3 regions of the Bradyrhizobium sp. HKCCYLRH3099 genome follow, and region 1 is predicted to be linked to each of the others. Evidence: predicted binding sites of a transcription regulator. Region 1 holds the regulator's gene; each other region holds the start of a gene.
The links. Region 1 encodes LexA, which represses DNA repair genes until DNA is damaged. Its sites were predicted from a motif close to TGTTCNNNNTGTGTTCNG; they were not measured.
Positions count from the first base shown of each region.

Region 2: a site for LexA is predicted at 8,575-8,592, ahead of ACQR1Y_RS21980 (helicase-related protein). Genes of this name have one in related genera too.
Region 3: a site for LexA is predicted at 4,163-4,180, ahead of uvrA (excinuclease ABC subunit UvrA). Genes of this name have one in related genera too.

Region 1 is NZ_JBNPTW010000030.1:1,906-12,587, forward strand. It holds gene ACQR1Y_RS33995 (hypothetical protein) at 1-162, shown strand, start outside; gene ACQR1Y_RS34000 (alpha/beta fold hydrolase) at 164-973, shown strand; gene ACQR1Y_RS34005 (molybdopterin molybdotransferase MoeA) at 1,092-2,303, shown strand; gene lexA (transcriptional repressor LexA) at 2,511-3,212, shown strand; gene ACQR1Y_RS34015 (hypothetical protein) at 3,494-3,931, shown strand; gene ACQR1Y_RS34020 (ComEC/Rec2 family competence protein) at 4,492-6,783, opposite strand; gene ACQR1Y_RS34025 (hypothetical protein) at 6,922-7,134, shown strand; gene ACQR1Y_RS34030 (glutamine--tRNA ligase/YqeY domain fusion protein) at 7,147-8,832, opposite strand; gene gltX (glutamate--tRNA ligase) at 8,970-10,394, shown strand.
Region 2 is NZ_JBNPTW010000012.1:79,641-90,322, reverse strand. It holds gene ACQR1Y_RS22005 (thermonuclease family protein) at 1-626, shown strand, start outside; gene ACQR1Y_RS22000 (M48 family metalloprotease) at 668-2,146, shown strand; gene ACQR1Y_RS21995 (CarD family transcriptional regulator) at 2,782-3,606, opposite strand; gene fdxA (ferredoxin FdxA) at 4,106-4,444, opposite strand; partial or broken gene ACQR1Y_RS21985 (RNA-binding S4 domain-containing protein) at 4,564-4,833, opposite strand; gene ACQR1Y_RS21980 (helicase-related protein) at 4,879-8,433, opposite strand; gene ACQR1Y_RS21975 (DUF3108 domain-containing protein) at 8,991-9,770, opposite strand; gene rpmB (50S ribosomal protein L28) at 10,398-10,682, shown strand, end outside.
Region 3 is NZ_JBNPTW010000004.1:104,552-115,233, forward strand. It holds gene ACQR1Y_RS11215 (hypothetical protein) at 17-319, shown strand; gene ACQR1Y_RS11220 (hypothetical protein) at 564-890, shown strand; gene uvrA (excinuclease ABC subunit UvrA) at 1,077-4,070, opposite strand; gene ACQR1Y_RS11230 (outer membrane protein) at 4,340-4,990, opposite strand; gene ACQR1Y_RS11235 (outer membrane protein) at 5,283-6,011, opposite strand; gene ACQR1Y_RS11240 (outer membrane protein) at 6,226-7,011, opposite strand; gene ACQR1Y_RS11245 (outer membrane protein) at 7,263-8,018, opposite strand; gene ACQR1Y_RS11250 (outer membrane protein) at 8,212-8,970, opposite strand; gene ACQR1Y_RS11255 (single-stranded DNA-binding protein) at 9,444-9,938, shown strand; gene gyrA (DNA gyrase subunit A) at 10,148-10,682, shown strand, end outside.

The sequences.
Region 1 (10,682 bases):
ATTGTCGGCACGCTTGCAGAGTGGTCACAATGGACGGGCGTGCCATTCGATCATTCAGGCGAGGTCGAGATCCCCGGCGCGCTGGTGCCCGTGCTCACATCGGTCGAGCAAGATTACGCCGTCTACGTCGAACCCAACGTGTGGATCAGGCATCCGGTGTGATATGAACTCACTTCGTCGAATTATTTCCGGCCGTGCAAAACTCGCGACGTTGGTTGCCGGCCGAGGCGAGCCCGTCGTCTTCCTGCATGCAGCGGTGTTCGACCACACCATGTGGCTTGCGCAGATCGACGACATCGCAGCCACCCACACGGCGATCGCCTACGATCGCCGCGGCTTCGGAGAGACGGTGGCAGAGATCGAAGACCATTCACCGGTTGCCGACTTGCTCGCGGTGATCGATGCGCTCGCGCCGGGCCGGCAGGCGACGCTTGTCGCCTGTTCGCAAGGCGGAAAGATCGCGCTCGACTTCGCGCTGGCGCAGCCGTCGCGGACACGTGCCCTCGTTCTGATCGCGCCATCGATCAGCGGAGCGCCAGAGCCGGTCTACCCACCGGCCATCACGGCGCTGCTGCGCGATGTCGCCGCAGCAGAGGCGGCACGCGATTGGGACCGCGTCAGCATGCTCAAGGCGCATCTCTGGCTCGACGGTCCGCTCGCACCTGATGGGCGCGTATCGGGCGAGTTGCGCGACATGTTTCTGCAGAAGAACGCCGCCGCGCTGCGCGCAGCGCCGGTGGGCGCAAGTCTCGACGTGACACCTGCCTTCCCGCGCCTCGGCGAGATCACCGCGCCGGCGCTCGTGATCTGGGGCGACCTCGACTTTCCTCATATCAAGGAGCGAAGCCGATTGCTTGCTGCGACGATGCCGAACGCGGCCGGTCACGGGATCACCGGTGTTGCGCATCTGCCGAGCCTCGAACAGCCCGCGGAGGTCACCGGACTGATCACGAGGTTTCTCGCCACATTGTGAGAGCGCCCCGCGCGAGGCTGCTCCCCAAGGCACCGGTCGGATTGGCCCCTTGGCCCCGCCCTGCGCGTTCGGTTAGAACGCGACTCCCTCGACTCGTCCGCCTTCCAAAGGAACTCTGATGGCCTTGATGCCGGTGTCCGATGCGTTGTCCGCGGTGCTTGCCGGCGCCGAGCCGCTGACTGAGGAGATGGTCGGGCTGGACGAGGCATTCCACCGCATCCTGGCGCGCGACCTGGCGGCACTGCGGACGCAGCCGCCGGAGGCGATGTCGGCGATGGACGGCTACGCGCTGCGGGCGGCCGATGCCGACAGGCCGGGCGCCAAGCTCAAGGTGATCGGCGAGGTCGCGGCCGGGCGGCCGTTCGATCGCGTGGTCGGCCCTGGCGAGGCGGCGCGCATCTTCACCGGCGGCGTCGTGCCGGAGGGCGCCGATGCGGTCGTCATCCAGGAGGATACGACCGCGGAGGGCGGCCATGTCGTCCTCAACGAGGCGGCCATCAAGGGCCGGCACATCCGCCCCGCGGGCGTCGACTTCCACCAGGGCATGGTGCTGCTGAAGGCCGGACGCCGGCTCAGCGACCGCGACCTGTCGCTGGCGGCCAGCATGAATCATCCGGCGCTGCCGGTGCGGCGGCGGCCCAAGGTGGCGCTGCTCGCGACCGGCGACGAACTGGTGATGCCGGGCTCCGAGCCCGGTCCCGGCCAGATCGTCTACTCCAACGGCTATGCGCTGCGGGCGCTGGTGCGTAGCGAGGGTGCCGAGCCGATTGATCTCGGCATCGCCGTCGACACGATGGAGGCCACCGTGGCCGGCATCCGCCGGGCACGCGAGTCCGGCGCAAATATCTTGATCACCACCGGCGGCGCCTCGGTCGGCGACCATGATCTGGTCAAGCAGGCCCTGGAGGCCGAGGGCGTCGAGATGGCGTTCTGGAAGATCGCGATGCGGCCGGGCAAGCCGATGATGCACGGCCGGCTCGGCGGCATGAGGGTGATCGGCCTGCCGGGCAACCCGGTGTCGTCCTATGTCTGCGCCATCCTGTTCCTGGTGCCGCTGATTCGTGCCCTGCTCGGGCGCGAGGAGGTCGCGCCGCCGCGCGAGACCGCCCTGCTCGGCCGCGAACTCGGGCCGAACGACTCACGCGAGGACTATCTGCGCGCGCAGTTGGAAGAGCGCCCCGACGGCACGCTGATCGCCACGCCGGTGAACCAGCAGGATTCGTCTCTGCTCGGGAATCTCGCGCTTTCGCAGGCGCTGGTGATCCGTCCGGCCTTCGCGCCGAAGGCTCCCGCAGGCAGCCCTTGCGAGATCCTGCGCCTGCCCAGGTGAGGCGTCGGTGGGTGGGCTTCCTCCGGTAAAGCTCGGTCCATTCATCATATTTTTAGGATTGCAGAACACACATCGAACAGATAGTGTCCGTTCATGATTTGTTTTTAGTATGTTGCGGGTGACGTGAATGACAGTCGTCCAGTTGGGCTCTGGGACGCAAGAGCTCTTGAGAACTTCGGACGACAACCAACCGGGGACCAGGTCGAGATGCTGACGCGCAAACAGTACGAACTTCTGCGGTTCATCAACGAACGGCTCAAGGAAGCCGGCGTGCCGCCGTCCTTCGACGAGATGAAGGATGCGCTCGACCTGCGCTCCAAGTCCGGCATCCATCGGCTGATTACAGCTCTCGAAGAGCGCGGCTTCATCCGCCGGCTGCCCAATCGCGCCCGCGCGATCGAGGTGATCAAGCTGCCCGAGCTCTCGCAGGCCGCCAACAACCGGCGCGGCGGATTCACGCCGTCGGTGATCGAGGGCAATCTCGGCAAGGTGCGCACCTCGACGCCGGCGCTCGACGATGGCGAGCGTCCCGTCGCGGTGCCGGTGATGGGCCGGATTGCCGCGGGTACGCCGATCGAGGCGCTGCAGACGCGCAGCCACACCATCAGCGTGCCGGCCGACATGCTCGGCAATGGCGAGCACTACGCGCTCGAAGTCCGCGGCGATTCGATGGTCGACGCCGGCATCCTCGACGGCGACATGGCGCTGATCCAGCGCAACGAGTCCGCTGACACCGGCGACATCGTCGTGGCGCTGATCGACGACGAGGAAGCGACGTTGAAGCGCTTCCGCCGCCGCGGCGCGTCGATCGCCCTGGAGCCGGCCAACACGGCGTATGAGGTGCGCATCCTGCCGCCCAACCGGGTGAAGATCCAGGGCAAGCTGGTCGGGCTGTACCGGAAGTACTGAGTCCCGGCTTCTGCGAGGCCGCCGGATCTGCCCAGCAGATCGGCGGTGTGAGCCGCCCGGACTCGCGGTCGCCTATTTATGAGTCAGTTGAGAATGCACATCATGATGTGCAGCGCGGCACACTCAAACGCTTGTGATCGGCAGCGCCCGCGCGCACTGCAGATCAGCGCAGAATTGCCGCGAAGCGCGCGCTAACATTGCTCCCGATGTCCACTCTGATAGAGGCCTGCGCCTGTCCGGGGGGAGCGTGGGTCAGCTATCTCTGAACGAGGAGCGATCCGATGTGTGACTACAGCCTCCATGCCGTTGCCTCCCGTCCCGCCAAAGTCGGCGAGACGCTGATCTCGACGACGTTCCGCGGCACCGCGACCCGCGGCTTCGCCTTGGAAAGCGAGCCGACCGTCGCGGTCTGCATGCTGCCCGGCACCGAGCTCGCCTTTGCCGAGGACGTCCGCTACGACAGCCGCTGGCTGTGGACCCGCACGATCCGCGAGCGGGTCGCCAAGTTCAACACCATCGAGAAGCACATTCCCGACCGCCATCACGACGCGATCGAGTTCGCGGATGGACGCCACGTGCTGGTGACTCAGCTCTGCGAAGGCCAGCGCGTCACCGTGCTGCAATTGCCGGTCAGCAAGCAGCCCGGCGAGCGTCGTGACATCGCGGAAGACGCGCCGGCACAGCAGCCGACGCCCATCCGCCGCATCAGCATCACCTGACCGGCCGGCATCAGCTAGGTCACGCGACGAGCGGATCGCATCCGCATTCGTCGTTCCGGATCGCACGCGACACTGCAACCGTCGGACGGCTCTCAGCCAGCTCTGACGATTGCGGTGGCGTTGGCGTCTGTGAATCGTGGAATGGCCTATCCTAAAGACCGCACTGGCCATGATGTGCTTCTACAGAATCGCATCTGGCGGCCCTGCGCTCGTTCACCCTCCCCTGGAGGGGGAGGGTCGGCTCATAGGCGCATAGCGCGTATGAGCCGGGGTGGGGTGATCTCTCCACTTGCACCAGCGCCCGCGGCTTCACCCCACCCCGCTCGCCCGCTTCGCGCGCGATCGACCCTCCCCCTGCAGGGGAGGTTGAGACCGATGTCGCGGTGCCTTGCCAGCGTCATCATAGGCAGTCGACGACTGTCGCGCAGAGCAGCCGGCGAAACTTTGTCCCAATCGTCAATGAGAGCATGATGGGCTCGATCGACTTCATGCTCTGGCTGTCCTGGTGCTCGCCTCCAGGACAGGGATTGGGCCGCTGCAGCGGTGGCGTGGGCGCCAGCCTAATCCTCACCACCCTGCTCCATCTCCGGCGGCGTCGCGTCCTGCGCGCGCGACGGTGACGCGCGCGGCGTCAGTCTAGCCTCGAACTCGCTGGCCTCGGCCGGCGCCGGCCACCACGGCCGGCCGGTGCCGTCGGCACGCGCCGGCGTAACGGCGAACCCCTTGCCGCTCTGCACGAGCATCAAGGCGCCCTGCTGCTGCAGGCGCGGACGGTCGATCACAGCGGCCTGGCAGGATTTTGGGGCGGAGCGCGCCGTCACCACCAGCGCAGCGCGGGCGCAATCGTCGGCGAGGGCGTCCGCGCGCAAGGTCAGCGCGACGATGCGGCCGTCGGCCATGGCGACCACGCAGCCTTGTTCGTCACAGGACACGCCGTCACTGAGTGACGACTCGGCAGGCAGCCGCGCGTCGGCGTCGGCCGCGAGCCATTCCTTGGTGACGAACACGTCCTTGCCGCTGCGCATCACATGCAGGCGTCCATCGCGGCCGCGGACGGCCACGGCACGCCCATCGCCGGAGACGAGAATGTCCGGCTGCGGCGTCACGACGGCCCAGGCCGCGGCCGCCGCCAGCAGCACCGCGCCCGACCAGCGCAGCGGCGTGCGCAAGAGGCCGATCAGCACGAGTCCCAGGCTGGCTGCGATCAGCGGCCCGATGCCGAACGCCTGGATGCGCCCGACGGCGCCGGGTAATGCGGCGACCCATCGGGTCACCGCGATCATCCAGTCGATGCCCCAGCCCATCACCGTCCAGCAGACGCCGTCGAGGCCGAACGGCGCCGCCAGCAGGCCTAGCAGGCCGGCCGGCATCACCAGTACCGACACCACCGGCATCGCCGCGAGATTGGCGAGCACGCCGTAGGGCGTGATGCGATGGAAGTGAAAGGCGGCATAGGGCGTCGTCGCAAGCCCCGCGAGCAGCGAGGCCAGCAGCAGCATCGACAACTCGCGGCCGCCCCACAGCGCGATGCGCTGCGTCGTCGAACTGTCCGGCGTGGCAAACAGTTTCGGCAGCCCGAACTGCACCAGCGCGACGAGGCCGAGCGTCGCCGCGAACGACATTTGGAAGCTCGGATGCACCAGCGCTTCGGGAGCCGCGATCAGCACGACCATCGCGGCCACCGCGAGCGTGCGGAAGGTGACGGCTCGGCGGTCGACCATCACGGCGATCAGCACCACCGCCGTCATGAAAAATGATCTTTGCGTCGCGACCTCGGCGCCGGACAGCAGCAGATAGAACGCGGCCGCAAGCAGCGCCGCGGCGGCGGCCCATTTCTTGATCGGATGGCTGATGGTCAGGCCGGGGATCAACGCGAGCAGCGCGCGCATAGCGAAGAACACGACGCCGGCAACGACCGCCATGTGATAGCCCGAGATCGACAAGACATGGCCGAGGCCGGAGATGAACATCGCGTCGTTGACGTCGGGCGTGATGGCGTCGCGGCGCCCGGTCAGCAGCGCGGTGGCGATGGCACGCTCGTCGCCGCTGAGACGGGCGCGGATGCGCGCATCGATCGCATCGCGCAGGCCCTGCATGGTCGCGGCATAGCGCAACGCCAATCCGCGCTCCTGCGCCGGGGGCTGCACGGTGATCGCACCCATCACGAAGCCGGAGGCGCCGATGCCCTGGAAGAACATGTCGCGCGCAAAATCGTAGCTGCCGGGACGCACCGGCGCGAGCGGCGGCAGCAGCCGTGCCTTGAGCTGCACGAAGCTGCCGACCTCCGGCGCCGTGCCCTTGCGCACCGCGAGCCGCACGCGCGCCAGCGTGACGCTGCTGCGCGGGCTCTCCATCGACGTCACCCGCAGCACGATGCGATCGCTGCGGTCGCGGATGTCGCGCGCTTCGACGAAGCCCGTGAGCGCGACCGAGTACAGCGGCCGGGCCAGCACGGGATGGGCGACGCGGGCGGTCTTGGCGGTCGCGACGGCAAAGCCGGCCGCCGCCGCTGCGATCATCACGGCCGCCGGAAACAGCCGATGCCGGCGCATCAGCCCGGCCGCGACGCAGAGCAGAGTGGCGGTTAAAGCCGTGATCCACAGCACGGGCTCGTGGTCGGCGGAAAAATACAGCGCGATGCCGGCGCCGAACGCGACGGGCACCCAGGGCAACAGCCGCCCTGCGCCGGCCTCCTCCCGGGCCCAGCTCCCGAGCTTGCCGGCAAGCGACGGCCATGCACCGGCGCCGATGGCGGGCCAGCCGCCGGCGAGCGCGCCGCGCGGCGGCCAGACATCGGCCATCACGCCCGCGAACCCGCGCCGCCCTCCTGGCGGCCGCACCGGCCCCGCCATGCCCACACCACCCGATACCGGACTGGCGTCAGGCTACCGGAAGCTGTACGAGCGCGCCTAGCAGAACGGAACGGGAATATCGGTCGATGCATCCCCCGATGCACTGGAACTTTCGTCCGTCCCCGGACTTATACGGGAATGGACGACCACGCGATCGACGACCCCTTCGCCGACCTCGAACTCGACAAGGCGATCCACCTGCGCTGGACCCTGCGCGACATCAAGGCCAACCGGCTCACCCTTTCTCCCGTCAGCAACGAGGACCTGTCGCTGCTCACCGAGCGCGGTCTCGTCGAAGTCAGCGACGGCGTGCCGACGCTGACCGATGCCGGCCAGGATGCGATCGGCTGAGCCGCGCGCGCCTCAGCCCTTCGCGACCTCCTTCGCGAAGGTGTCGCGCAGGCCGATGGTGCGGTTGAACACCAGCCTGTCGGGCGTCGAGTCGGGGTCGCGCACGAAGTAGCCCTGGCGCTCGAACTGCATCGGCTCGGCCGAATTGCTTTCGGCGATCGCCGGCTCGATGCGCGCGTCGGTCAAGACCTCCAGCGAGTTCGGATTGAGGTCAGCGGTGAAGTCCGCCGCGTTCGGGCTCGGATTGGCGAACAGCTGGTTGTAGATGCGAATCTCCGCGACACGCGACTGCGCGGCCGGCAGCCAGTGCATCGTCGCCTTGACCTTGCGTCCGTCGGGCGCGTTGCCGCCCTTGGTCGCCGGATCATAGGTGCAGCGCAGCTCGACGATCTCGCCGGCGTCGTTCTTGATGACCTCGCGGCACTTGATGAAATAGGCGTAGCGCAGCCGCACCTCGTTGCCTGGCGACAGGCGGAAGAACTTCTTCGGCGGGTTCTCCATGAAGTCGTCCTGCTCGATATAGAGCTCGCGGCCGAACGCGATTCTGCGCGTGCCGGCCGAGGGATCGTCGGGATGATTGATCGCCTCGAGCTCCTCGACCTGGCCTTCCGGATAGTTCTCGATCACCACCTTCAAGGGACGCAGCACCGCCATGCGGCGCTGCGCCGTGCGGTTGAGCTCCTCGCGGATGCAGAATTCGAGCATGCCGACATCGACGATGCTGTTGGCTTTGGCGATGCCGATGCGCTTGATGAACTCGCGCACCGCCGCCGGCGGCACGCCGCGCCGCTTCAACCCCGCGATGGTCGGCATGCGCGGATCGTTCCAGCCGGAGACATGGCCGTCCTGCACCAGCCGCGTCAGCACGCGCTTGGACAGCAGCGTGTAGGTGAGGTTGAGGCGCGCGAACTCGTACTGCCGCGGATGCGACGGCACCGGCAGCTTGTCGAGCAGCCATTCGTAGAGCGGCCGGTGATCCTCGAATTCGAGCGTGCAGATCGAATGCGTCACGCCTTCGATCGCGTCCGACTGGCCGTGGGCGTAGTCGTAGCTCGGATAGATCTTCCAGGTATCGCCGGTGCGCGGGTGGTGGGCGTGCAGGATCCGGTACAGCACGGGGTCGCGCAGATTGATGTTGCCGGCGGCCATGTCGATCTTGGCGCGCAGCACGCGCGCGCCGTTGGGGAATTCACCCGCTTTCATGCGCCGGAACAGGTCGAGATTCTCCTCGACGGTGCGGTCGCGGAACGGGCTGTTCTTGCCGGGCTCGGTCAGTGTCCCGCGCGCCAGCCGGATCTCCTCCTGGGTCTGGTCGTCGACATAGGCGAGGCCGGCCTTGATCAGGCCTTCGGCCCACTCGTAAAGCCGCTCGAAATAATCCGAGGCATAGAACAGGTTGTCGTCCCAGTCGTAGCCGAGCCAGCGCACGTCGGCCTGGATGGAATCGATGTATTCCTGCTCTTCCTTGGTCGGATTGGTGTCGTCGAAGCGCAGATTGCAGCGGCCGCCGAATTCCTTGGCGATGCCGAAATTGAGACCGATCGACTTGGCATGGCCGATATGCAGGTAGCCGTTCGGCTCCGGTGGGAACCGGGTGACGACCGTCTTGTGCTTGCCGCTGTCGAGATCGGCCTGGACGATGTCGCGGATGAAGTCGCGCCCTGCCTCTGCCGTCGCTGCCGTGTCGTTCGTGGTCATCAAGAAATATCCTGCTCCGGAATTTGGCAGTCTATGTGCCAAATCCGCCTCCCCCAAGGAAGGCTTTAGTTATGCGATAGGCCTGCTATACACCCCCCGCCCGCTTGAGCCCCTGCCTGGATTTCGTGCTGCCGCCCATGACCACCCCGATCGTCACGCGCTTTGCCCCCTCCCCGACCGGCTTTCTCCATATCGGAGGCGCCCGGACGGCCCTGTTCAACTGGCTTTATGCGCGCGGCCGCGGCGGCAAGATGCTGCTCAGAATCGAGGACACCGACCGCGAGCGCTCGACCGACGCGGCCATCACGGCCATCCTCGACGGGCTGAAATGGCTCGAGCTCGATTGGGACGGCGAGGTCATCTACCAATATAGCCGCGCCGCCCGGCATCGCGAGGTCGCCGAGCAGTTGCTCGCCAGCGGCATGGCGTATCGCTGCTATGCCACCGCCGACGAGCTGGCAGCCATGCGCGAGAAGGCGCGCGCGGAAGGCCGCACTCGGCTCTACGACGGCATGTGGCGCGACCGCGATCCGAAGGAGGCGCCCGAGGGCGTCAAGCCGACCATCCGGCTGCGCGCGCCGCTGACCGGCGAGACCGTGATCGAGGACCAGGTGCAGGGCCGCGTGGTCTGGCAGAACGAGAACCTCGACGACCTCGTGCTGCTGCGAGGCGATGGCAATCCGACCTACATGCTGGCCGTGGTGGTCGACGATCACGACATGGGCGTCACCCACGTCATCCGCGGTGACGATCATTTGATCAATGCCGCGCGCCAGAAGCAGATCTACGATGCGCTGGGCTGGACGGTGCCGTCGATGTCCCACATCCCGTTGATTCACGGGCCCGACGGCTCGAAGCTGTCGAAGCGCCATGGCGCGCTCGGCGTCGATGCCTACCGCGCGATGGGATATCTGCCGTCCGCGCTGCGCAATTACCTGGTGCGGCTCGGCTGGAGCCATGGCGACCAGGAGATCTTCTCGACCGACGAGATGATCAAGGCGTTCGATTTGCCGGCGATCGGCCGCTCGGCCGCGCGGTTCGATTTCGCCAAGCTCGAAAACCTCAACGGCCACTATATCCGCCACAGCGACGACGCCGCCCTGGTGCGGCAGTTCGAGGACGTCCTCAACTACGTGCCGAACGGCGCGGCGCTGAAAGCCAAGCTCAACGATACGACGCGCGCACAGCTCACCCAGGCGATGCCGAGCCTCAAGGAGCGCGCCAAGACGCTGCTGGAGCTGATCGACGGCGCCGCCTTCATCTTCGCCGACCGGCCGCTCGCCATCGACGCCAAGGCTGCCGCGCTGCTGACACCGGACAGCCGCGCCTTGATCGGCCGGCTGCAGGAGGCGCTGTCCGCGGTCGAGCCGTGGAGCGGACAAGCCACGGAGGCCGCGCTGCGTGCGTTTGCGGAAGCCAACAATCTCAAGCTGGGCGCGGTGGCCCAGCCGCTGCGGGCCGCGCTGACGGGGCGGACCACGTCGCCCGGCATCTTCGACGTCCTGGCGATCCTGGGACGTGATGAATCCTTGGGCCGTCTGCAGGACCAGGCCACCTCATAAGGTCTGAGGGACCCCATCTTGCAGCGCACAGGGCAATACGGTACGCATTTGCGCGGCACCATCTGGTGTCCCCGACTTTGACATTCACGACACGTTGCGGCGGGCTCGTTGACGGATGTGAAGGCCGAAGGACACTAGTAAGTATAAGATTCCAGTGTGGTTTCGGATTTGACCTTCGCTTAAGCACTTCGCGCAAGACTCGCCGCGACCTGAAGCGAATGCCAGAACCACCGCACTGGATAAAGTCCACCCGCCCTGCCATCTCTCACAAAGAACAAGGGCCAAGAC
Region 2 (10,682 bases), on a different contig from region 1:
GGGAGGTGCGGCTTGCCGGTCTCGAAGCGCCGCCGGACGAGTACCTCGCCGCTGCGGTCGAGGCACTCGGCGCGCTCTTGCGCGACCGCGACATCGTGCTGCGCGGCGATGACGACGCGCCGGACCGCTACGGCCGGCAGCGGGCGTTCGCATTCCTCACAGGTGGGGATCAGCCGGTGCAGATCGGGTTGCTGAAGGCCGGGGCCGTGCTGCGCGGGATCGACTTGGCCGACCGCGACTGCGCCGCCAGCCTGGGCCTGGCCGAGGATGAGGCGCGCACGGCGCGCCGGGGTCTCTGGAACATTAGAACCGTCATAAAAAACGCGGAAAGTCCAGACGATATTTTGTCTCGCGCAGGGCTATTTACGGTTGTCGAAGGCAAGGTGTTGTCCGTACGACAGACGGGCACAACAACTTATCTGAACTTCGCTCGTAGCTGGACACGGGGCTTCGCGGTGATTATTCCAAAGCGTATGATGGCGGTATTGGAAGGTGCCGGTATCGACGTCAAATCACTTGCGAATCGGCAGGTTCGCGTGCGCGGTTGGATCGAAGCGCAGGCGGGTCCGAGACTGGAACTGACGCAAGCCGCGCAGATCGAGATTTTGAGCGGAAGTGACCGCTAAGGTACGTGAGTAGCGACGTGACCCTGTCTGTTCGAAGGCGCATGACGGTGATGAACTGCGGTTCGCGGATCGCACCGGCTTTGTTGTGCCTCCAGGTTGTCCTTGGCCTCTCGCTGGCCGGTTGCAGCGACATGGGCAAGTTGCAGCAGGCGACGGCGCCGCTGCCGACGCCGCGCCCGAAGCCGGCGATGGTCCAGACCACGCCGGCGAGCGATCGCGAGCACGAGCGCATTCTTGCAACCTACGGCGGCGCCTACGAAGACCCCCAGCTCGAAGGGCTGATCGGCCGGATCGTCGACCGGCTGGTGGCGGTCTCGGACCGCCCCGACCAGGGCTACAAGGTCACGATCCTGAACTCCGGTGCGGTCAACGCCTTCGCGCTGCCGACCGGCCAGCTCTATGTCACCCGCGGCCTGATTGCGCTGGCCAACGACACCTCGGAGCTGTCGTCGGTGCTGAGCCACGAGATGGCGCATGTGCTGGCGCGGCACGCCGCGATCCGCGAGGACCAGGCGCGGCAGGCGGCGGTCGTCACCCGCGTCGTGTCGGACATGAGCAACGATCCCGACCTGACGGCGCTGGCGCTGGCCAAGACCAAGCTGACGATGGCGAGCTTCTCGCGCACGCAGGAGTTCGAGGCCGACGGCATCGGCGTCGGCATCTCGGCCAAGGCCAAGTTCGATCCCTACGGCGCCGCCCGCTTCCTGACCTCGATGGAGCGCAATGCGGAGCTGAAGGCCGGCAAGGTCGCGCTCGACCCGCGGGCGCAGGATTTCCTGTCGTCGCATCCGGCCACACCGGAGCGCGTCCAGAACGCCGCGGCCATTGCCAAGCAATATGTCTCGCCGGAGGCCAAGGAGCATGACCGCGAGACCTATCTCGCGGCCGTCGACAACATCGTCTACGGCGAGGACCCGAGCGAGGGCTTCGTCCGCGGCCGCCGCTTCCTGCATCCCAAGCTCGGCTTCACCTTCCAGGCGCCGGAGAACTTCACCCTCGACAACACCGCGCAGGCGGTGATCGGCGTGCGTGAGGGCGGCGCCCAGGCGATGCGCTTCGACGTGGTGCGCGTGCCGGCCCAGCAGACGCTCGGCGACTATCTGAATTCCGGCTGGATGGAGAATGTCGACAAGTCCGCGACGGAGGAGCTGACCATCAACGGCTTCCCGGCGGCCTCGACCACCGCCAGCGGCGATCCCTGGCAGTTCAAGGTCTATGCGATGCGCGTCGGCAGCGACGTCTACCGCTTCATCTTCGCCTCGCGCCAGAAGACGACCGAGAGCGAGCGCAACGCCCGCGAGACCGTGAACTCGTTCCGCCGCCTCAGCCTGGAGGAGATCCAGTCGGCCCGGCCGCTGCGGATCAAGGTCATCACCGTGCAGCCCGGCGACACCGTCGAATCGCTGGCCCATCGCATGAACGGCGTCGACCGCCCGATCGAGCGCTTCCGCGTCCTCAACGGCCTCGACGCGCGCGCCCAGGTGAAGGTGCGTGATCGCGTGAAGATCGTGGTGGAGTAAGTCTCTTTCAGGGGCTCGCGATCACGCGCCGCATCCGACAGCCAGATGCTTGGCGCAGACCGCGCCTCGACGCTCTTACGAGCGATTGGGACCAGCATCACCGACTGCTCTCCGCGACGGTGGCCAAATGCCGATGATAACGATGGTCGGGCGCCGCGATCTCGGTCTCTCACCCCTCCCCTGGAGGGCAGGGCCATCGCATGTGGAAATTCCAGGCTGTCTCGACGAACGATCCTGCAAGTTAGTTACTCCGTCATGCCCGGGCTTGTCCCGGGCATCCACGTCGTTCTCAGCATGCCGGCCGACGTGGATGGCCGGGACAAGCCCGGCCATGACGACGTGGAGAGAGACGAGCACAAAACGGCGATCGCCACATGCGATTGCCCTCCCCTGGAGGGGGAGGGTCGATCGCACGCGAAGCAGGCGAGCGGGGTGGGGTGAAGCCGCGGACTCCGGTGCGGGTGGAGAGATCACCCCACCCCGGCTCACAGGCGCTTCGCGCCTATGAGCCGACCCTCCCCCTCCAGGGGAGGGTGAAGCGGGGCTCACCTCACAGACTGGCACGAAACAAAAAGCCCGACCTCGCGGCCGGGCTTTCGTAAGCAACTAATTGGAAAAACGCTCTGTCGGGACCGTCAGGCGGCTTCGTCGGCCACGGCGGTGTCGTCGCCGTCGATGTCGTCACCCTCGGCGTCTGCATCACCCTCGGCGACCGCGTCGGCTTCGGTCTTGGCACCGCGGCGCGGGCTCTTGGCGAGCTGCGTCTCGATCTCCTTGACGGCCTCGGTCTCGGTCGAGTGCTGCACGACAGCGATCTCGCGCGACAGCCGGTCGAGCGCGGCTTCATAGAGCTGGCGTTCGCTGTAGGACTGCTCCGGCTGCGACTCCGAGCGGTAGAGGTCGCGCACGACCTCGGCGATGGCGACGATGTCGCCCGAATTGATCTTCGCTTCGTACTCCTGGGCGCGGCGGGACCACATCGTGCGCTTGACGCGGGCGCGGCCCTTCAGGGTCTCCAGCGCCTTCTTGACCAGCGCCGGGTCGGACAGCTTACGCATGCCGACATTGGCGACCTTGGCGGTCGGCACGCGCAGCGTCATCTTGTCCTTGATGAAGTTGATGACGAACAGCTCAAGCTTGGCGCCCGCGATCTCCTGCTCCTCGATGGCCAGGATCTGGCCGACGCCGTGAGCCGGATAGACGACGAATTCATTGGTCTTGAAGCCCTGACGCTGGGTCGGCAGCTTCTTCTCCTCGACGCGCGGGGCGGCCGCGGCGGGAGCCGCCGGCTTGGCGGCAACGGGGGCCTTGGCAGCAGGGGCAGCAGCAGGAACGGCCGTCTTGGTGGCCTTGGGCGCAGCGGCAGCCTTGGCCGGAGCGGCCTTGGCAACAGAGTCCTTTTCAAGAGTGGTCTTCGCGGCGGATGCTTTCGCGGCAGTCTTGGCAGTCTTTTCAGGCATTGCGCTTCTTTTGTTCTTGGTGGACTTGGCAGCCGAGGCCTTTGCGGCAGCCCGAATCTCCTTTACAGGAGCCCGGGCACGGCCCTTGGAAACGCTGCGGCTGGCCGCGGCGGCTTTTTTGGTACTCTTGGAAGCACTCTTTTTACGCGTTTTCTGTGACACAGCCTGCGCGCGGAACTGCCACGCCCCTGTTTGATGTTGCGGGAACCTAAAAGGGCGGCCAAAAAAGAATACGCATGGCCGGGTTCGGCTCTGAGAATGTGCCATATATAGCACATTTCCCGCAAAAATCAATGATTTAGAGGCCTCAGGGGCGGTATTGTGACGGATCCGCGAAGTTAGGGTTAAGTGAGCCGTGCCGGAATAGAACAACTCCCGCAGCGCTCAGCGTGGCTGCGGGGCATGGTCTAGGCCTTTGTTTCCGCGTAGCGATTTCGATCCGGTCAAAGTCCGCTGCAGACGGCGCGGCGCCGCTACGGCAGAGGTATCGCGGTGACCGTCAGTCCCCGGCGCCGGGCTTCGACGAAAAATATTTCTCGAACTTTCCGTCCTCGCCGTCGTGCTCCTTGGCGTCGGCCGGCGGATCCTTCTTCTGGGTGATGTTGGGCCAGGACTTGGCATACTCGGCATTCACGCCGAGCCACTTCTCCAGCCCCGGCTCCGTATCCGGCTTGATCGCGTCGGCCGGGCATTCCGGCTCGCATACGCCGCAATCGATGCATTCGTCCGGATGGATCACCAGCATGTTGTCGCCTTCGTAGAAGCAGTCTACTGGGCAGACCTCGACGCAGTCGGTATACTTGCACTTGATACAGTTTTCGGTGACGACGTAAGTCATCCAGGGCTCCGGAACGGATCGACAATTCGGCAGGCCTGCACTAGCGCAGGACGTGATGTGCCGCAAGTGAAGCGCGGCGAAGAACTGAATCGAAGCCGCGTTCGCGCAGCCGATCCAGATCAGGCCGGGCCCGCGCCTTCGAGATCATCGTACAACCCGACCACCGACGCCGCGTCACCGCGGCGCGCCGCAAAGCCTGTCACCTTGAGCACGCGCACCTTGCGGTCGAGGGCAATGGTCAGGACATCGCCGGTCTTCACGCCGTGCCCGGGCGAGGTCTCGCGCACGCCGTTGACACGGACGTGGCCCGACGACACCAGCGCCGCGGCGCTGGTGCGGGCCTTCACCAACCGCGCATGCCATAGCCATTTGTCGAGGCGCTGGCGCTCTGACGGGGTGTCGGACGTGGGCGTGGTCCTTCCGGTCTGGCCGCGTCAATCCTTGCGGTTATTGGCCGCAAGCTGCTCCTTGAGCGCCGCAAGCTTGGCAAACGGCGAGTTCGGATCGACCGGCCGGTCGCGATCCCGGCCACCACCACCGCCGCTCGACGCATAGGGCCGCAGCGCCGGCCCGCCGTCGCGCTTGTCGCGGCCGCCCTTGCCGAAGTCGCGGCCACCGCGTCCCTCGCGGTCGCCACCGAACTTGCCGCCCTTGTTGCGATCGCGATTCTGGTCGCGTCCCTTGCCGTCCTGGTCGCGGCGCGGACCGCGATCGTCGCGCGCGGGCGCGGCCGCTGCTGCGGCTTCGCCACCTTCGCGCGGAGGTCCCTTGCGGAAGTCCTTGCCGAACTCCTTCACGCGGTCGCGGCGGCCGTGGCCGCGATGGCGGTCACGCCCCTCGCCCTCGGCCGGTGCGGCACCGGCGGCCGCAGCCTCGCCGCCACTCGCGGCCTGGCCGCGATCGTGCTGCGGACGCTGATGGCGATTGCGCTGATGGTGCTCGTGCCGCGGCCGGCGCTCGTCCGAGCGACCGCCGGGACGCCAGACCTCGACGAGGACCGGCTCGGCCGGCGCGGCCTCGGCAACACCGCTCGCCGGCTCGGCCGCCGGAGCGCCGGCTTCGGCCGGGGCTGCTTCGGGCTGTGCCGCATCAGCCTGGGCGGTCTCGTCGGCCGCAGCCGTCTCGGCCTGCGGCGCGACGTCGTCCGCCGCAGCCGTGGGGTCCGAGGCGCTCTCGACCGCCGGCGGCTGCTCGGCCGGCGTCGGCGTCACGAAGTCGACCGTCGGCAAGGAGGTCATCGCCGCGGGCTGCGCGGGTTCGGCCGCCGCGTCAGGCAACGCGTCCGGCGCGGCGACGGCCTGCTCGGTCACCGGCGCAACCGCGGCTTCCGCGACCGTAGGCACCTGCGCGTCCGACGGCTCGGCGGCGGTCGCCGGCGCAACATCGGCGGATACCGTCTCGGCCGGCGCCGCCTCCGCGGCAACAGCCTCCGCCGGCTGGTCGACCGGAGTCTCGGCCGGCGTCTCGATCTGGGTCGCGACCTTCTTGGGCGGCAGCGGCGGGCGCTTCTCCATGCGATAGCCGAGCGCGCGCAGGATCGAGGCGAAGTCCTCGCCGGCCGAGCCGGTGAGCGACGTCATGGCCTGGGTGACGACGAAGCCGCGGCCGTCGAAGGCGCCGGCGGGCTTCTCGCCCTGCGTATTCTCGCGCCACGCCAGAGCGGGACGAATCAGATCGGCAAGCCGTTCCAGGATGTCGACGCGCACGGCGCGCTCGCCTGCCTGCTTGTAGCCGAGCACGCGATAGGCGTCGCGCGGCAACGCCTTGTCGACCGGGAACGAGGTGCGGCCCGAGCTTGCCAGATGCTGCGCGCCGGTCAGCGCGGACATGTCGACATTACCCTGCTTCTCGGCCCAGAGCAGCGCGGCCAGCGCGCGCGCGGCCGGCTTCAGCAAAGCGGGGACGTAGATGTGGTAGGCGCCGAAACGCACGCCGTATTTGCGCAAGGTGGCGCGCGAAGGCTGGTCGAGATCCTTCATCTCGCCGGCGATCTTGTTGCGCTCGATGACGCCGAGCGCCTCGACCAGCTGGAAGGCAATGCCGCGGGCGATGCCGGTGATGTCCTCGGCCTTGGACAGTTCGAACAGCGGCCCGAGCAGCTTCTCGATATGCGTCTTGAGCCACAGATCGAGGCGGGCCTGGACCTTGTCGCGGGCAGCTCCCGTGAGACGCTCGTCGGCGATGATGCGCAGGCGCGGGTGCAGGGCGTCGTCTGCCGCGACCAGCTTCGCCACGGCATCGCCGGTCCAGCGCAGCGTGCCATCGGCGGTCAGCACGATGTGCTCGTCCGGCGCATTGGAGAGTTTCTCGGCACGCGCCTCGATCTCGCCGGCCAGGGCCTTCTGGGCAGCAGCCTGCAGGGCCTTGGCCTCGGAGCCGGCTTCGGCGGCGTCGGGCGCGAAGGTGAATCCATCCAGGCGGCCGATCGCATGCCCTTCAACGATCACTTCGCCGGTCTTGCCGATTTCCGTATTCAAAACACTGTTCTCCCGCAGGCGCCGCATCAATACACTGGTACGACGATCAACGAAACGCTCCGTGAGCCGTTCATGAAGGGCGTCTGACAATTTATTTTCGAGATCGCGGGTAATCCCCTGCCAATAATCGGGATCACGCAGCCAATCCGGCCGGTTCGCGACGAAGGTCCAGGTGCGAATTTGTGCAATCCGGCCCGACAGCGTGTCGATGTCGCCGTCGACGCGGTCGGCCTGATCGACCTGGGCCGCATACCAGGCGTCCGGAATACGCCCCTTCTGCATCAGGAAGCCGAACACGGTGGTCACGAGCTCGGCATGCGCGGCCGGCGACAGCCTGCGATAGTCCGGAATCTGACAGGTCTCCCATAGACGCTCGACGGCCGCCGCGCCATGCGCCATGTCGCGCACCTCGGCATCGCGCGCGGCGTGGTCGAGCACCCGCAGGTCCTCGGCGATCGGCGCACGCGTCAGCGCCTCGTGCGACGGCGCCAGCGCCAACGACACCTGCAGCGCGCTCAGCGAAGCAAAATCCAGCTTCGAGTTGCGCCATTGCAGCACCTTCACGGTATCGAAAGTGTGGTTCTGAAGCGCGTTGACGAGCTCGGGCTCGAACGGCGCACAACGCCCGGTGGTCCCGAAGGTGCCGTTGCGCGTAGCGCGGCCCGCGCGGCCTGCAATCTGGGCAAATTCCGACGGCGTCAGGCGGCGGAACTGATAACCGTCATATTTGCGGTCGGAGGCGAAGGCGACGTGATCGACGTCCAGATTGAGCCCCATGCCGACGGCGTCGGTGGCGACGAGATAGTCGACGTCGCCGTTCTGGAACATCGCCACCTGGGCGTTGCGGGTCCGCGGCGACAGCGAGCCGAGCACGACGGCCGCGCCGCCATGCTGGCGGCGGATCAGTTCCGCAATCGCATAGACCTCATCGGCTGAGAACGCGACGATCGCAGTCCGCCGCGGCTGCCGCGTGATCTTGCGATCGCCTGCGAATTCGAGCTGCGAGAGCCGCGGCCGGGTGATCATCGAGGCGCCCGGCAGCAGCCGCTCGATGATCGGGCGCATCGTCGCGGCGCCGAGCAGCAGTGTCTCGTCGCGGCCGCGCCGGTTGAGGATGCGGTCGGTGAAGACGTGGCCGCGTTCGAGATCGGAGGCGATCTGGATCTCGTCGACGGCGAGGAACGACACGTCGAGATCCCTGGGCATCGCCTCGACCGTCGACACCCAGTAGCGCGGATTCTTCGGCTTGATCTTCTCCTCGCCGGTAATCAGCGCGACAGCCTCGCTGCCGACGCGATCGGCGATCTTGTTGTAGACCTCGCGCGCGAGCAGCCGCAGCGGCAGGCCGATGATCCCAGACGAATGCGCCAGCATGCGCTCGATCGCGAGATGGGTCTTGCCGGTGTTGGTGGGACCGAGCACGGCGGTGACGCCGCTTCCAGGAGCACGGTCGGATGCACGGTCGGACATGCGCTCGAAAGGCGAGGCAGCCGAAGAAGACGAAAAAGCCATTCGTTAAATGTGGGTCTCGAAGCCGGCGTTGGAAGCGCGCGGTTCACGCGCGATGAAGGCATATTTTGGCTGTATCTGGAGAGGCTGCGATGCTGACCCCTGTCTCACATTGTGACGCATATAGTGCCGCAGCTTAAGCTTCGGAACGCCTTGAGAACGAATCACGAAGGAATCGGTGACTCCATCGTCTTTCCGGCTTCGTTCACCGCAACATCTCGCGCTCTGCGATTTAGCCAGCACTAGATCAAGTTTTCGCGGGCTTCACAAGCAACGCTTTTGCGATGGAACTGAAGCGCCTTTGCGCCAGCCCGGAGTCGAATCAGATCGGGGAAAGAGTCAAACGGATTCACCCGCGTTCGAACGGCCTCGTTATGCACGCTCTTGAGCCATCCCTTCGGCGATGGGCCTGGCTGGCGCCCGGCCGTTCCGCGAAACCCGAGCAACTCACCGGGCCGCGCATCCTTCCGAGATCACCCTACAGCGTCCATCGTCCGGCGTCGGCCTTGGCGGACGCTCCCAAGCGAAGGCCAGGTAAGATGCAATGGCGAGATGCAGCGCTACTGCGTCTTGGCGACGTGCGGCGTCGCCTGCGTGATGAACGTCGTCGCTTCCAGCATCGCGGTCCCGAACGATGTCGGGATCACCACCCGGAACGGCACCAGCACGCGTGTGCCCGCCAGCGGCACGAAGAACACTTCCATGTTGCGGGCCTGCGCCAGATATTTGATGACCGGCCGATCGGGGATGTAGCCCGCGACGGGCGTGAAGTAGATCGCGCAGACCAGCGCGGGGCCGCGATAGCCCTTCTCCGCCTTGACGTTCTCCATGCGCTTGTAGTCGAGCTTGAGCTCATAGCGCATCCGGCCGTCGAAGATCGGCGCCGCGCCACGGCAGGACTCCGGCGACAGCAGCTCGCCGTTCCCGGGCACGCGCACGAGCGACGCGGTCATCGGATCGAACACGCCGCGCTTGTGCGCATCGGTCACCGGAATGCGGTCGGGATCGACCGGCGGTGTCGGCTCGATGGCAAAATCCTTCACCGTGCCGTTCTGCAGGTTGATGCGGATCTGCTCGGATTTCTTTCCCGTGGTGGTCGAGGCCTGATAGCTCTGGGCAACCAGCGCGCCGTTGACGACGCGACCCTGCACCGAGCCGTTGCCCGAGCCCTGCGAAAAGCTCTTGAGCAGGCCGGCCGTGCCGCCCTGGACCGAAGCGCCGTATTGATCATCGCCAATCTCGATGGCCCAGGTACCCTTCCCCACGGGAATACCGGCCAGAGATGCCTCGTACTGGGCATCGAGCCTGGCTTGCGCGCGAACCACCTGCGGCGTCAGCATCAGGAGGGCAGCGAGAGATCCGGCCGCCGCGAGGCGCCGAGAACGGAAGAAGGCCGAGCTGTTCGTCACGTCGAAATGATCCTGCCGATCCGTTGACCGGGCCGTCGGCCTCTGCGCCGCGCCACGGGTGTTACTTACGCCAAAAACACGCCTGAACAACGCCAACCGGTCGCTCTCTGGCCGATTGTCCAGCGCTTTGCGCCCGGACCGCATCCCGGCGAAGCCGCGTCACGCTGCCACCGTCCTGGCCTGCGGCCCGCCGGGCCGGCCTGACACACGCCGCGCAAGTCCCCATTGATCGCTTTCGAATACGCCCTTTATGTGGTCGGGACTTTCAGCCTATACTATTGATTGTACGACCTGTTTCCGGATCGAGGACCGGCCGCCGCGGCCACCGGCACGGCTGCCGCTCGGCCTCTCGATACCGTTGCCTGGAACCGGCGGGGCTCACCCGACTCGACACCCTCGCAGGCTGCCATTGCCGCGCCGCCTCAAAACCTTGACGAAAAGCCGCATCCCCCCTATAGGACCGCATCTCCCAGAGACGAGCTGGACGAGTTTTGGACCCCCGCGGCCCGCCGACTTCAGGCGGACGAAGGGTGCGGGGATGAGAGAGGATTTATTGCCATGTCGCGGCGCTGTGAACTGACGGCCAAGGGCCCCCAGGTTGGCCACAAGGTCAGCCACTCGAACATCAAGACCAAGCGGCGCTTCCTGCCGAACCTGTGCAACGTCACCTTCATCTCGGACGTGCTCGGCCGCAACGTGCGCCTGCGCGTTTCGACCAACGCGATCAAGAGCGTCGACCACAATGGCGGCCTCGATGCCTATCTGCTGAAGGCCAATGCCGCGGCGCTTTCGCCGCGCGCGCTCGAGCTGAAGCGCGCCATCGAGAAGAAGGCCTCCGAGGCC
Region 3 (10,682 bases), on a different contig from region 1:
AAGCAAGGAGATTCACATGCAACGCACGATCAAGATGGCCGCGCTGGCCGCTGCCACCCTCGTTATCGGCACCGCCGCCGCATCGGCACAGGGCTATGCCCGATACAATGATTCTATGGCCTTCGTGCCACCGGCGCAGAGCTACGATTCCGAGCCGGTCTATGGCGCCGCGGCTGCGCCGGTCTACGCGCCGGGTCCGGCGGCCTGGGGCCGCGGCTACAACGGCACCAACCATCCGACCCCCGGCTCGACCCAGGGCGACGTCGGTCCGTCCGGCAACAACAACGGCACGCTGACCGGCGTCTATCGCCAGTGGTAATCGCCATCGCGTGAGTTAGTGCGCGTGAGTGAGTACGCGTGAGGTGAAAGCCCGTCGCTCGGACACGAGCGGCGGGCTTGTCGCGTCCGCCTCTGTGCAGGCAGAGCTTGTCTCAGCCCGGATCACCCGATCGCGTCAACGTGAACGATGCGCTGTGTCGCAGCAATTGTCGCGGCCTCGCGCGGAACCCACGAGGTACTTACGTTGTTTGCTCCGCGATAATTAGGAACGAAGGAGCAAGTTCATGACGCGCATGTTTGGTTTGGCGGCGTTGACCGCTGTCACGGTCATTGCCGGCACCGCGGCGGCCTCGGCCGGCGAGTACGGCCCCGGCGGCTATGGCTATGGCGGCCAGGTCACCAGCAACTACGCCTATCGCGACTCCTACGCCTGGGCACCGGCCCCGGTCTACGAAGAAGGCTACGTCGCCGTCGCGCCCGGCCCGTATTACGGCCCGGGCTGGGGCGCCGGCTACAACGGCACCAACCACCCGACCCCGAGCTCGACCCAGGGCGACGTCGGCCCGGGCGGCAACAACAACGGCACGCGGAGCGGGTATTACCGCTGGTGAGTTGAGTTCTGAGTGAGATATAGGACGACCAAGCCCGCTGCTCTTAATTGAGCGGCGGGCTTCTTCTTGGTGGACGGCACCGCCGACTCAGCCGTCATCGCGAGGAGCGCAGCGACGAAGCGATCCAGAGTCCCGCCTTCGGCTCTGGATCGCGTCGCTTCGCTCGCGAGGACGATCAAACAATAACTACTCCGCCGCCTCGCTCGCCGCGCCGCGGCTGCGCTTCTTCGGCTTGGCTGACTTCTCCAGCACCGGTTTCAGGAATTGTCCCGTGTAGCTGCGCGGCGCTTTCACGATGTCTTCCGGCGGGCCCCAGGCGACGATCTCGCCGCCGCCGTCACCGCCTTCGGGGCCGAGGTCGATTACCCAGTCGGCGGTCTTGATGACCTCGAGATTGTGCTCGATGACGACCACCGTGTTGCCCTGCGCGACCAGCTCGTGCAGCACCTCCAGCAGCTTCTTGACGTCGTGGAAATGCAGGCCGGTCGTCGGCTCGTCGAGGATATAGAGCGTGCGGCCGGTGGCGCGCTTCGACAGCTCCTTGGCGAGCTTGACGCGCTGGGCCTCGCCGCCGGAGAGGGTGGTCGCCTGCTGTCCGACATGGATGTAGTCGAGGCCGACGCGGCGCAGGGTCTCGAAGGTGTCGCGCACGCGCGGCACCGCCTTGAAGAACTCGGCGGCTTCTTCCACGGTCATGTCGAGCACATCGGCGATCGACTTGCCCTTGAAGAGAACGTCGAGCGTCTCGCGGTTGTAGCGCTTGCCCTTGCAGACGTCGCAGGTGACGTAGACGTCGGGCAGGAAGTGCATCTCGATCTTGATGACGCCGTCGCCCTGACAGGCCTCGCAACGGCCGCCCTTGACGTTGAAGGAGAACCGGCCCGGCTCGTAGCCGCGCGCCTTCGCCTCGGGCAGGCCGGCGAACCATTCGCGGATCGGCGTGAACGCGCCGGTATAGGTCGCGGGGTTGGAGCGCGGGGTGCGGCCGATCGGCGACTGGTCGATGTCGATGATCTTGTCGATGTGCTCGAGTCCCTCGATGCGGTCGTGCGGCGCGGCTGCCTCGTTGGCGCCGTTGAGCTTGCGGGCGATCGCCTTGTAGAGCGTGTCGATGAGAAGCGTCGACTTGCCGCCGCCGGAGACGCCGGTGATGGCGGTGAACAGGCCGAGCGGAATTTCGGCCGAGACGTTCTTGAGATTGTTGCCGCGGGCGTTGACGACCTTGATCGTGCGGCGATGGTTCGGCGGCCGCCGCTCGGGCACCTCGACCTCGAGCTCGCCGGTGAGATATTTGCCGGTCAGCGACTTCGGATTGCGCATGATCTCGGCGGGCGTGCCCTCGGCGACGATGTGGCCGCCATGGGTGCCGGCGCCCGGGCCGATGTCGAGCACGTAGTCGGCCAGGCGAATGGCGTCCTCGTCATGCTCGACGACGATCACGGTGTTGCCGAGGTCGCGCAGCCGCTTGAGCGTGTCGAGCAGGCGGGAATTGTCGCGCTGGTGCAGGCCGATCGACGGCTCGTCGAGCACGTAGAGCACGCCGGTCAGGCCCGAGCCGATCTGCGAGGCCAGCCGGATGCGCTGGCTCTCGCCGCCGGAGAGGGTGCCGGAGGAGCGCGCCAGGGTCAGATAGTTCAGGCCGACGTCGAGCAGGAAGGTCAGGCGGTCGCGGATCTCCTTGAGGATGCGCGTGGCGATCTCGGTCTGCTGCGCGTTGAGCTGGGCCGGCACTTCGGCAAACCACTCGCCGGCGGCTTTCACAGAGAGATCAGAGATCTCGCCAATATGCTTGCCGCCGACCTTGACGCACAGCGCCTCGGGCTTGAGCCGAAAGCCCTTGCAGCCGGCGCAGGGCACGTCGTTGAAATATTTTCCGAGCTCCTCGCGCGCCCATTCGCTCTCGGTCTCGCGGAAGCGGCGCTCGATATTGGTGATGACGCCCTCGAACGGCTTCTTGGTGTCGTAGGAGCGGACGCCGTCCTCATAGGTGAACTTGATCTCGTCGTCGCCGGAGCCGTGCAGCAGCGCGTTCTGCGTCTTCTTCGGCAGGTCCTTCCACTTGGTGTCGAGCGTGAACTTGTAGAACTTGCCGAGCGCGGTCAGCGTCTGCAGGTAGTAGGGCGACGACGACTTGGCCCAGGGCGCGATCGCGCCCTTGCGCAGGGTGACGTCCTTGTCGGGAATCACCAGATCGGCATCGACGTGCTGCTCGACGCCAAGGCCGCCGCATTCCGGGCAGGCGCCATAGGGATTGTTGAACGAGAACAGCCGCGGCTCGATCTCGGGGATGGTGAAGCCGGACACGGGGCAGGCGAACTTCTCCGAGAACAGGATGCGCTCGGGCCCGCTCTTGTCGTGGATTTTTGCGGTCTTCTTCTTTTCCTTCTCCTCGGCCGGCGCGGCGGAGGCGGGCGCATCGGCGAACTCGATGACGGCTAGGCCCTCGGCGAGCTTCAGCGCGGTCTCGAAACTCTCCGCGAGGCGCTGGCCGATGTCCGGGCGCACTACGATGCGGTCGACGACGACGTCAATGTCGTGCGGGAACTTCTTGTCGAGCGTGGGCGCCTCGGCGAGCTCGTGGAAGGTGCCGTCGATCTTGACGCGCTGAAAGCCCTTCTTGAGGTATTCGGCGAGCTCCTTCTTGTACTCGCCCTTGCGTCCCCGCACGACCGGCGCCAGCAGATAGAGGCGGGTGCCCTCGGGCAGCGCCAGCACGCGGTCGACCATCTGCGACACGGTCTGGCTCTCGATCGGCAGGCCGGTGGCCGGGGAGTAGGGCACGCCGACGCGCGCCCACAGCAGGCGCATGTAGTCGTAGATCTCGGTGACGGTGCCCACCGTCGAGCGCGGGTTCTTCGAGGTCGTCTTCTGCTCGATCGAGATCGCCGGCGACAGGCCGTCGATCTGGTCGACATCCGGCTTCTGCATCATCTCCAGGAACTGGCGCGCATAGGCCGACAGCGATTCGACGTAGCGGCGCTGGCCCTCGGCATAGATGGTGTCGAAGGCGAGCGAGGATTTGCCGGAGCCGGACAGCCCGGTGAACACCACCAGCCTGTCGCGCGGGATCTCGACGTCGATGTTTTTCAGATTGTGCTCGCGGGCGCCGCGGATGGTGATCGCCCGCAGGCTCGACGAGTTGGCTTGCGCGCGCTGCTTGGCCTTGAGCACTTCATCCATGACGATCGTCCCACGGCGCAGGGCTGCGCCATCGTTGCAGGCGCGTTACGCCGGAAGCCGGCCATCGGACGCCAGAGGGGAAAAGGTATCGTCGGAACGTAGGAAGAACGAGGGCGGATTTCCAGTGCCGCAGGCGAATCATCAACAATGCGCTTGGCGAATGGCAGCGACTGGCAGGAGCAGACGGTTCCGCTGGGACTTCCAGGCCAAAGAAAAAGCCTCCGCCCTTGCGAGCGGAGGCTGTGTGCGTTGGCCCGAAGGCGTCGTTCTTAGAAGTGGTAGTTCACACCGACCTGCACGGTGTGCAGGTTGATGGAGCCCGACGGGATCGTGCCGCCGACGCCATAGTTCTCGCTGCCGAAGCTCTTGTAGAGGTATTCGGCCTTGACCGACCAGTTCGGAGCGAACATGTACTCGCCGCCGGCGCCGACGGTCCAGCCGCTGTGGAACTGACGGCCGAAGTCGGTGATGCCGACGATGTTGATGGTGGCCTTGTTTTCCATCCAAGCGTAACCGCCGGTCGCGTACAGCATGGCCGGACCCCAGGCATAGCCGATGCGGCCGCGCACGGTGCCCATGTCTTCGATTTTGCTGGTGAACGTCGCGCCCGGGACGCCGAACGAGCCGTTGATGTCGGCCCAGGCTGCATCAGCCTCGACGCCGAACACCACCGGGCCCTGCTGCCAGTTATAGCCGAGAGTGCCGCCGGCGAAGCCGCCCTTCTGGGACACCAGGCCGCCGAAGCTGCTGTTGTCCTGGCTGGCATAGCCGCCCATCGCACCGATGTAGAAACCGGTCCAGGTCTGCACCGGCGCGAGAACCGGGGCCTTGGTGTAGGTCGGGCGCGCAGCGAGATCAGCAGCGGCAGCGGGAGCGGCCAGGGCGGCCAGGGCCACGGTCGCGAGCAGGATCTTCTTCATTCTTGTCTCCAGTTTAGTCCTTGAAGTCCGCGTCGCACCGAAAACCTTACGCACGAAACAGACTCACCCGTTCAAGTTGACGAGGGTCCTATAGCCCGGTTCCGAGCGGATTGCCGTCACCCTGAAGCCACACTCGGGACGAAACCGCGTTTTTACGGGTGGGTTCCCGAAAGCCTTTGCCACACAATGGCTTGGTTCCCTGTGTGACCGGGCTGCAGAGGTGGCGTGCGGGCAACAAAAAAGGCCGGCTGAGCGCCGGCCTTTCCCAAAAACACAACTGAGTAACGGCCGATCAATACTTCGCGACGACTGGCCCGCCGAAGCGATAGTTCAAGCGCGCCGTGAACAGGTCGACGTCCTGCTTGATGTTGTCGTTCTGGGTGAAGACCGCGCCGCGGAACGGAACGTTCGTGGTGCCCATGAAGAGGTGGTCGTATTCGAAGCCGACCGACCAGTTCGGAGCGAAGGCGTATTCGACGCCGGCGCCGACGGAGGCGCCCCATTTGTGCACGGTCGTGGTGGCCAGCACCGTGTTGACCACGCCGGAAAAGATCTCGTACTTGGTGTCGGTCACGGCCGCGCCGCCCTTGGCGTAGAGCAGGGCGTCGCCGAAGGAGTAGCCGATCTGGCCGGTGAACAGGCCGAAGGCTGTGAGCTTGGTGCGGTTGCGGTCGGGAACGAACAGCGGCGTGGCATTGTTGCCGGTCAGATCGGCCCAATTGCCTTGCGCCTCCAGACCGAACACGACCTGGCCCATCTGCCAGCGATAGCCGAACTGACCGCCCACGGTGCCGCCGGTCGCGTTGTGGCAGCCCTCGGCACGGCCATCCGCCAGCGTCCAGCAATTGCGGCTCGTGCCATAGCCACCGTTGATGCCCAGGTAGAAACCGCTCCAATCGTTGATGGCGACGATCATCGGCGGCGCCTTGGTGTACGGACGGGCCGCCATGTCGGCCGCCGAAGCGGAGGTGGCGGTTGCGATGCCGACGAGGGCCGTCGTGATCACAAGCAACTTCTTCATCAAATTCTCCCCCAAGGAGTTGGATTGACTAGCGATGGGGAAGTCATACACGCGGGCCTTCGATGAGGCTGTAACGCTTCAGCCACAAGGCCAAAAAAGCGTTATAAATCATATATTTATCACGAAATGGCCGCTCCGACGCCGGGCTCCTGACACGAAAAAGGCCGGCGCTGGGGCCGGCCTTCTCGAAGCGGTATCGAGCGGCGAGTTTGCCTCAGTAGCGGGTGCTCGCCGGACCGCCGAATCGATAGTTCACACGCACCGTGGCCATGTCGATGTCCTGCTTGATCGTATCGGTCCGCGCCGCCACCGTCGCCGTGGCGGGGAAGTTGATGTCGCGCGACCCCATGAACAGATGATCGTACTCGACCGCGACCGACCAGTTCGGCGCGAAGCCGAACTCGACGCCGGTGCCGACGGTGCCGCCCCAGCGGGTCTCGCTGGCGGAGTCGAGCTGCGTGCCCACGGGGACGATCAGGGCCGTGTTCGCCGTGCCGGTGTATTTGTTATGGGCCACGGCGGCGCCGCCCTTCACGTACCAGAGCACGTTGCCCCAGGCGTAGCCGACCTGGCCGGTGAACAGGCCGATGGCGTCGGTCTTGGTGGTGTTGGTCACGCCGGCGGCGAGTGCAGCGGTGCTGGCGTTGGATTTCTTGAGGTCGGTCCAGTCGCCCTGAGCTTCCACGCCGAACACCCAGTTCGCCGCCTGCCAGCGGTAGCCGACCTGGCCGCCGATCAGGCCGCTGGTCGCGCTGTGGCAGCCTTCCGACTGCGTCGGGACCACCGGCACGCCAGCGACGTTGTTCAGGGTCCAGCAGTTGCGGCTCCAATCGGCGCCGCCATTGATGCCGAGATAGAAGCCGGCCCAGCTCGGCAGCGGCGTCACATAGGCCGGCGGCGGGGCCTTGTTGTAGGTGCGGGCCGCGAAGTCGGCAGCCGAGGCGTGTGCCACGCCAAGCGCGACAGCGCTGGCGGTCAAGATCAAGGTCGTCTTTTGCATGTGTCTCTCCCCAGTCCAAATCATCCCTTGCGCCGGATCCCTCCGATCCGGATCCACGCGGACGTGGCCTGGGGCTGGTTGTAGGGAAGACTGTTTTCTAAAAGTTGTGACCGCGGGCGTTGGCGCCACGGATCTGACGCAGATGCTTAAAAGTTGATTAAAAATGTCTTCATGCCCTCGCGCCGACGGCAACCGCCGTGCCCGCCAGAGACGGGTCTCCCGGCTTGTCAATAGGCTGTGTACTCAGGCGCTCAGTGCTTGGAGACGACCGGGCCGCCCCAGCGATAGTTGACGCGCACCGTGGCCATGTCGACGTCCTGGCCGACCTGGTCGGTCCGGCTCGGCGCGCCGCCGGGGACTCCCGAGAAGCCGAGGGTGCGGTTGCCCATGAACAGGTGCTCGTATTCGGCAGCCACCGACCAGTTCTTGGCGAAGCCGACCTCGACGCCGGTGCCGACGGCCGCGCCCCAGCGCGTGGCGCTGGACTGGTCGATCAGCGCACCGGTGGCGGTGCCCAGGCCGTTGTACTTCTCACCCGCGACCGCGGCGCCGCCCTTCACGTACCAGAGCACGTTGTTCCAGGTGTAGCCGATCTGGCCGGTGAACACGCCGATGCCGTTGATCTTGGTCTGGTTGGTCACGGCCGGGGCGAGCTGGCTGACATTGCTGCCCTTGAGGTTGGCCCAATTGCCCTGGGCCTCGACCCCGAACACCCAGCCGCCTGCCTGCCAGCGATAGCCGATCTGGCCACCGGCCAATGCTCCGGTCGCGTCGTGGCAACCCTCCGCGTTGGTGGCGGCCACGCCGCCGAAGGTGACGTTGTTGGTCCAGCAGGTGCGGGCGAAGCCGCCGCCGGCATTGAGGCCGACGTAGAAGCCGCTCCAATCATAGATCGCAGCGATCATCGCAGGCGCCTTGGTGAAGGTGCGCGCGGGCAAGTCGGCAGCGATGGCCGGCGCAAGCCCCAGCGCCAGCGAAGTTGTCGCCCCCAGCAACAGACTTCTCATCGCATTCCCCAAACCTAGTCCGACGCCCGCACGCACGCTCTCACCAACGCCCACCCGCGACGCCTTGATAGCCCCTCTGACCGGAAAAAGCCGTCACCCAAACGACACAGCCGGCTAGCAAGTGTCGGGACCAGCACACAAAAAAAGGCCGGCGCGAGGCCGGCCTTTCGACAAATTCAAGTTCAGGTTGCGATCAGTAGCGCGACAGGGCCGGGCCGCCGAAGTGATAGGAGATGCCAGCCTTGACGGTGTGGATGGTGTCGTTCCACTCCGAGCGGTTGGCGGCGACCGGCGGGTTGTTGTACTGCAGCGTGCTGCGGCCGAAGTCGATGTAATTGTACTCGACCTTGGCCGACCAGTTCGCCGCGAACATGTACTCGGCGCCAGCGCCGACGGTCCAACCCCAACGCCAATCGTTGACGGAGCCGCCGAACGCCGGTCCGAGCAGGCCACGGTCGTAGCGATGCTGGAAGTCTCCGACCGAGGCACCGCCGCTGACGAAGAGCAAAGCGGGGCCTGCAGCCCAGCCGAGACGGCCCTTGATGTCGCCGAAGCCGCGCAGGTGCGTGAAGTAGGAATCGCCGAAGCCGGCGTTGATCTCGGCCGAACGGCCGTTGATGTCGGCCCAGTGGTAGTCGCCTTCGAGGCCGAACACGATGTTGTCGACCTGCCAATTGTAGCCGACCACGCCGCCGACGAAGCCGCCGTTGAAGTCGTAACGCTGCGTCGGGGTGAAGCCGACGACGTTCGGTCCACCGAAGTAGGTCTCGTCGCTGCGGCCCCAGCCGCCGCCGCCCTGCACACCGAGATAGAAGCCGGTCCAGGTCGGGAGCGGCGCGGGCGCGGCCATCGGCGCCTTCGTGTAGGGGCGGGCGGCGAGATCAGCGGCGCTCGCGGGGGTCAGCGACCCCAACACCATCAAGCTGACTGCTCCAAGAAAAATTCGTTTCATCCCAAGGTTCATCCCAAGTCTCCCGCTTTGGCGTCTCCACAGGGTCCCCGGAGGCGCACATTCTGTGAGTGGGTGCGACCGCGGATGCGGCCTCAATCCATCCGAAAATATACGCGATTCAACCCCCAATACCGTCTCCCAAAAGCCACAGGAGGGGAGGAAGTGAGGCGATCTAAGTTTATGTAAGTTAAAGAATTTTTGACCATTCACGGGAACTTTTCAGGGTTCCATTTCTCGGCCGTCCGGTTCCATCGGGTTCCATGGAACTCCACGCATGGTTGCATACACAGTCGCGCGAACAAAACTGGAACAATCGGCGCTGGCCTGCTATATGTGGATAAGCGACGAGAAGGCAGGTGGCCGGCGCGGCAACCGTATAGGGTCCGCCGCGAGAGGAAGGGGTGAGCCACCGTGGGCCGAGAGGCCGGTGGGCCACAGCCGGCCCGGTGATCTGAAAACCGCGGGAGAGTGTGATGGCGGGTAGTGTGAACAAGGTGATTCTGGTCGGAAATCTGGGCAAGGACCCCGAGATCCGGCGGACGCAGGATGGGCGGCCGATCGCCAATCTGAGCATCGCGACGTCGGAGACGTGGCGCGACAAGAACACCGGCGAGCGCAAGGAAAAGACCGAGTGGCACCGGGTGGTGATCTTCAACGAAGGTCTCTGCAAGGTCGCCGAGCAGTATCTCAAGAAGGGCTCCACGGTGTACATCGAGGGCGCGCTGCAGACCCGCAAATGGACCGACCAGAGCGGCGTCGAGAAGTACTCGACCGAGGTGGTGCTGCAGGGCTTCAACTCGACCTTGACGATGCTCGGTGGCCGTGGCGGCGGAGGCGGGGGCAACTTCGCCGACGACACGGGCGGCGGTGATTTCGGCATGAGCAGCCCATCCTCCGCGCCTGCGCCGCGCCGCCCGATGGCAGCCGCCAGCCGCAACAGCGACATGGACGACGACATTCCGTTCTGAGGTGAAAACGCGCGCGGGAAACCCGGCTCCGGCCGGGCCGCGCGCGACGCCCGCGGCCACCGTCGACCGCAACGTAAGATCTCGTTAAGTCGCTGGAAATGCGGCTATAAAAACCTTCGCGCGGGAACGTGGAGGGGTGGCCTGCCGCGACGCGATGCGCTATATGATTCCAAGCGATTTTCGCGTGTCAAAACCGACCGGTATCCCCTTTGTCCGATAAAGAAGATGAGAAGCCCGGCGAGCCGGGCGGACCTTCCGACATTCGTCCCGTCTCCATCCTCGATGAGATGAAGCGCTCCTACCTCGATTACGCGATGAGCGTGATCGTAGCGCGGGCGCTGCCCGATGCGCGCGACGGCCTGAAGCCCGTGCACCGGCGCATCCTCTACGGCATGTACGAGAACGGCTTCGAGTGGAACAAGCCGTACCGCAAGTCGGCGCGCACCGTCGGCGACGTCATCGGTAAATACCATCCGCACGGCGACCAGTCGGTCTATGACGCGCTGGTGCGCATGGCGCAGGACTTCTCGATGCGCGTGCCGCTGATCGACGGTCAGGGCAATTTCGGCTCGGTCGACGGCGACATGCCGGCGGCGATGCGCTACACGGAATCGCGCCTGACCAAGATCGCGCAGTCGCTGCTCGACGATCTCGACAAGGACACCGTCGACTTCCAGCCGAACTACGACAATTCGGAACGCGAGCCGTCGGTGCTGCCGGCGAAGTTTCCGAACCTGCTCGTCA